2 regions of the Paraliobacillus sediminis genome follow, and region 1 is predicted to be linked to the other one. Evidence: riboswitches for the same ligand, from Rfam matches in the RefSeq annotation. Region 1 holds a riboswitch; the other holds the start of a gene.

Region 1 (2,206 bases):
GACTGCATTGATCTAATTGATAATAAATGTTTTTCATATCCTCATCAAGAATAACAACCTCTTCAGGTAAGTCGGAAGGGTCTTTAAAATCAGATTCCTGTTTATTAAAATTAAAAAAATCTATTAATCGTTGTTTGTTTCGTTGTTGTTTTCTAAAAGAATCCATCGTTGTGTGCCTTGCAATAGAAAATAACCACGTTTTTTCTGTACTATCACCCCGAAACGAATCATATGACTTTAGTACTTTGATATATACTTCCTGAATAAGATCTTCAGCCAAAGATTGGTCTTTGACCATATAAAAAATATACTGAAACAAATCTTGATGATACTTATTATATAAATCTTCAAACGTGGTCTTCATTTATAAGACCTCCCGTCCTAATATATTAGTCGTTACTTCCTACAAAAGGTTACACTCTATCGTTTATTTATGTCTGTAAATATCGCTTGAAAATGAGAGAAAGTGGTTTATACAATACACACAGGAATAACACATTACCAATAGCGTGTGAGATATCAAAAGGCAGACCAGCTAAATAGTAAGCTAGAAACTTTCCTGTAATAACGTAGTTCGTGAAAGCAAATGTAAAGCCGAAAAATAGACCAGCTAAAAGTGCATAAACAAATAAAAGAATAAAAGGTTTTTTAAAATGTATCTTTCCTATTAATCCACTGAAAATACCGATAAACGACCATGCAACTATTTGCCATATCGTCCAAATTCCCATACCTAAGAACAAATTAGATATATATGTAGTGATAACTGCTAAAAAGAAAGCGGAAATTGGTCCTAAAAAAAATCCCGTAATGATAATAATGGCAGTTACAGGCTGTATGTTTGGTAAAAACTGAAAAGCAACTCGTCCAACAACACACAATGAAGCTAACACAGCAATTAATGTTAAACGATATGTCCGCTTCATTAATTATTCCATTCCATGTAAATCAAAAACAACTTCATCACCTGAAGATAATTCATATTCATTTGCACCAACAAGAGCTTCTTCATCATTTACTTCATACAACCAAAATTTATCATCTGTTTGTTCTACACCATCTATAGAGGTAATAAAGCCATCTACATCTTCAATTTCATAATTTTCTTCCAATACGTCCATCAATATTTCATTCTCTTCTATTTCAATCGTTTCATCAGAAATAACTTCTTCTCCATTATCTGTTGAAATTACTATATTGACTGCTTGCTCGTTAGCATTAGTAGTTTCATCTGGTGTCTCTGTTTGGCCACAACCTAATAAGATCAGTGTACTAACTAAAAAGGCCATGATCAACTTTACGTGATTTTTCATTATAAATTCCTCCATTTTTTGGAGGACTGAACAATAATTTGCATAATTAGGTAAAAAAATCACACAAAAAAAACAAATCAATTGCTCATTCCTCGAAGCATTGATAAAGTGAAATTGGTAGGTCTACTGACTCGTACATTTATCTACTTTGAATCCTTCCCATACCGACTAATTGATACAGTGGATTTATTCATTTCGTCTGTACTTACAGTTGCGAGGACAGTTCTGGTATCACACCAGATTCCCTGTTATGTTACATACACCAATTACACATTATTTAATTATTTTACGCGTTATCCTTACTTTTTGGTAGCTCAAAAGAAAAAGTGGTACCTTCAGAATGTTTACTTTGAACCGATATATTACCTCGATGTGCTTCAATGATATTTTTGGCAATAGCTAATCCAAGGCCTGTGCCTTTCTTTCCTGCTTTTCTTTGTCTTGATTTATCTGCTTTATAAAATCGCTCAAATACAAATGGTAAGTCATCTTGAGGAATACCTGATCCATTATCCATGATAGTAAAAAGAACTTTCTTTTTTTGTTCCTCTATACCAACAACAATTTCTCCATGTTCTTGTGTATGACTAATTGCATTGTCAATTAGGTTAGTTAAGACTTGTTCCAGACGATCTGGATCAAAAGATAAGATTAAATCTTTATTCGTAATAGTGTACCTTAAAGAAATGTGTTTTTCGTTAGCAAGACCTTTGAACTTTCGAATAATTCGATCAACGTATAGATCTACTTCTATATGTTCTTGGTTTAATTGAATTTGTCCTGCTTTTATTCGTGCAAGATCAAGCAATTCATTAACGAGTCTACCCATTCGTAGTGACTCATCTCGAATAATGTGTGCTAATTCATTTTTTTCTTCTTTTGATTCAGCAATA
Region 2 (2,206 bases), on a different contig from region 1:
CACTCTATCGTTTATTTATGTCTGTAAATATCGCTTGAAAATGAGAGAAAGTGGTTTATACAATACACACAGGAATAACACATTACCAATAGCGTGTGAGATATCAAAAGGCAGACCAGCTAAATAGTAAGCTAGAAACTTTCCTGTAATAACGTAGTTCGTGAAAGCAAATGTAAAGCCGAAAAATAGACCAGCTAAAAGTGCATAAACAAATAAAAGAATAAAAGGTTTTTTAAAATGTATCTTTCCTATTAATCCACTGAAAATACCGATAAACGACCATGCAACTATTTGCCATATCGTCCAAATTCCCATACCTAAGAACAAATTAGATATATATGTAGTGATAACTGCTAAAAAGAAAGCGGAAATTGGTCCTAAAAAAAATCCCGTAATGATAATAATGGCAGTTACAGGCTGTATGTTTGGTAAAAACTGAAAAGCAACTCGTCCAACAACACACAATGAAGCTAACACAGCAATTAATGTTAAACGATATGTCCGCTTCATTAATTATTCCATTCCATGTAAATCAAAAACAACTTCATCACCTGAAGATAATTCATATTCATTTGCACCAACAAGAGCTTCTTCATCATTTACTTCATACAACCAAAATTTATCATCTGTTTGTTCTACACCATCTATAGAGGTAATAAAGCCATCTACATCTTCAATTTCATAATTTTCTTCCAATACGTCCATCAATATTTCATTCTCTTCTATTTCAATCGTTTCATCAGAAATAACTTCTTCTCCATTATCTGTTGAAATTACTATATTGACTGCTTGCTCGTTAGCATTAGTAGTTTCATCTGGTGTCTCTGTTTGGCCACAACCTAATAAGATCAGTGTACTAACTAAAAAGGCCATGATCAACTTTACGTGATTTTTCATTATAAATTCCTCCATTTTTTGGAGGACTGAACAATAATTTGCATAATTAGGTAAAAAAATCACACAAAAAAAACAAATCAATTGCTCATTCCTCGAAGCATTGATAAAGTGAAATTGGTAGGTCTACTGACTCGTACATTTATCTACTTTGAATCCTTCCCATACCGACTAATTGATACAGTGGATTTATTCATTTCGTCTGTACTTACAGTTGCGAGGACAGTTCTGGTATCACACCAGATTCCCTGTTATGTTACATACACCAATTACACATTATTTAATTATTTTACGCGTTATCCTTACTTTTTGGTAGCTCAAAAGAAAAAGTGGTACCTTCAGAATGTTTACTTTGAACCGATATATTACCTCGATGTGCTTCAATGATATTTTTGGCAATAGCTAATCCAAGGCCTGTGCCTTTCTTTCCTGCTTTTCTTTGTCTTGATTTATCTGCTTTATAAAATCGCTCAAATACAAATGGTAAGTCATCTTGAGGAATACCTGATCCATTATCCATGATAGTAAAAAGAACTTTCTTTTTTTGTTCCTCTATACCAACAACAATTTCTCCATGTTCTTGTGTATGACTAATTGCATTGTCAATTAGGTTAGTTAAGACTTGTTCCAGACGATCTGGATCAAAAGATAAGATTAAATCTTTATTCGTAATAGTGTACCTTAAAGAAATGTGTTTTTCGTTAGCAAGACCTTTGAACTTTCGAATAATTCGATCAACGTATAGATCTACTTCTATATGTTCTTGGTTTAATTGAATTTGTCCTGCTTTTATTCGTGCAAGATCAAGCAATTCATTAACGAGTCTACCCATTCGTAGTGACTCATCTCGAATAATGTGTGCTAATTCATTTTTTTCTTCTTTTGATTCAGCAATATCATCGACAATTGCTTCACTATAACCTTGTAGCATGGAAATCGGTGTACGTAATTCATGCGATACATTTGCAATAAAGTCTTCACGTAATTTATCCATTTTTCGTTCTTCTGTCATATCACGAATGACAGCAACAACACCACGTACTTTAGTTTGATCATATAATGGAGACATGATCATAACCCAGTTTCGTCCTTGAATAAATACTTCACGCATTGACTCAGATTCTATTGCTATTACCTCTTGCATAAGATCTTTTACTTCATTAGGTAAAATTTCTTTATCCTCTATGTCTAGCTCGTAACGCCAATCTTTTAAGAACTTTTCTGCTGGTGGATTAGAAACAATAATGTCTGCTACTCGATTTAATGTGATAACACCATCAGCCATTGATCGTAAAATACTATATAACTGTTC

What was found. Region 1 has a riboswitch for cobalamin ahead of D2K60_RS07100 (DUF4430 domain-containing protein). Riboswitches for the same ligand answer to the same signal wherever they lie in the genome.
Region 2: linked by a shared signal. The riboswitch ahead of D2K60_RS16640 (DUF4430 domain-containing protein) and the one ahead of D2K60_RS07100 (DUF4430 domain-containing protein) in region 1 are both predicted to bind cobalamin.

The regions. Positions count from the first base shown of each region.
Region 1 is NZ_QJSI01000002.1:217,880-220,085, reverse strand. Features, by position in the region: gene D2K60_RS07110 (sigma-70 family RNA polymerase sigma factor) at 1-364, opposite strand, end outside; gene D2K60_RS07105 (ECF transporter S component) at 432-926, opposite strand; gene D2K60_RS07100 (DUF4430 domain-containing protein) at 930-1,313, opposite strand; cobalamin riboswitch at 1,413-1,595, opposite strand; gene D2K60_RS07095 (ATP-binding protein) at 1,600-2,206, opposite strand, start outside.
Region 2 is NZ_QJSI01000003.1:773,996-776,201, forward strand. Features, by position in the region: gene D2K60_RS16635 (ECF transporter S component) at 16-510, opposite strand; gene D2K60_RS16640 (DUF4430 domain-containing protein) at 514-897, opposite strand; cobalamin riboswitch at 997-1,179, opposite strand; gene D2K60_RS16645 (ATP-binding protein) at 1,184-2,206, opposite strand, start outside.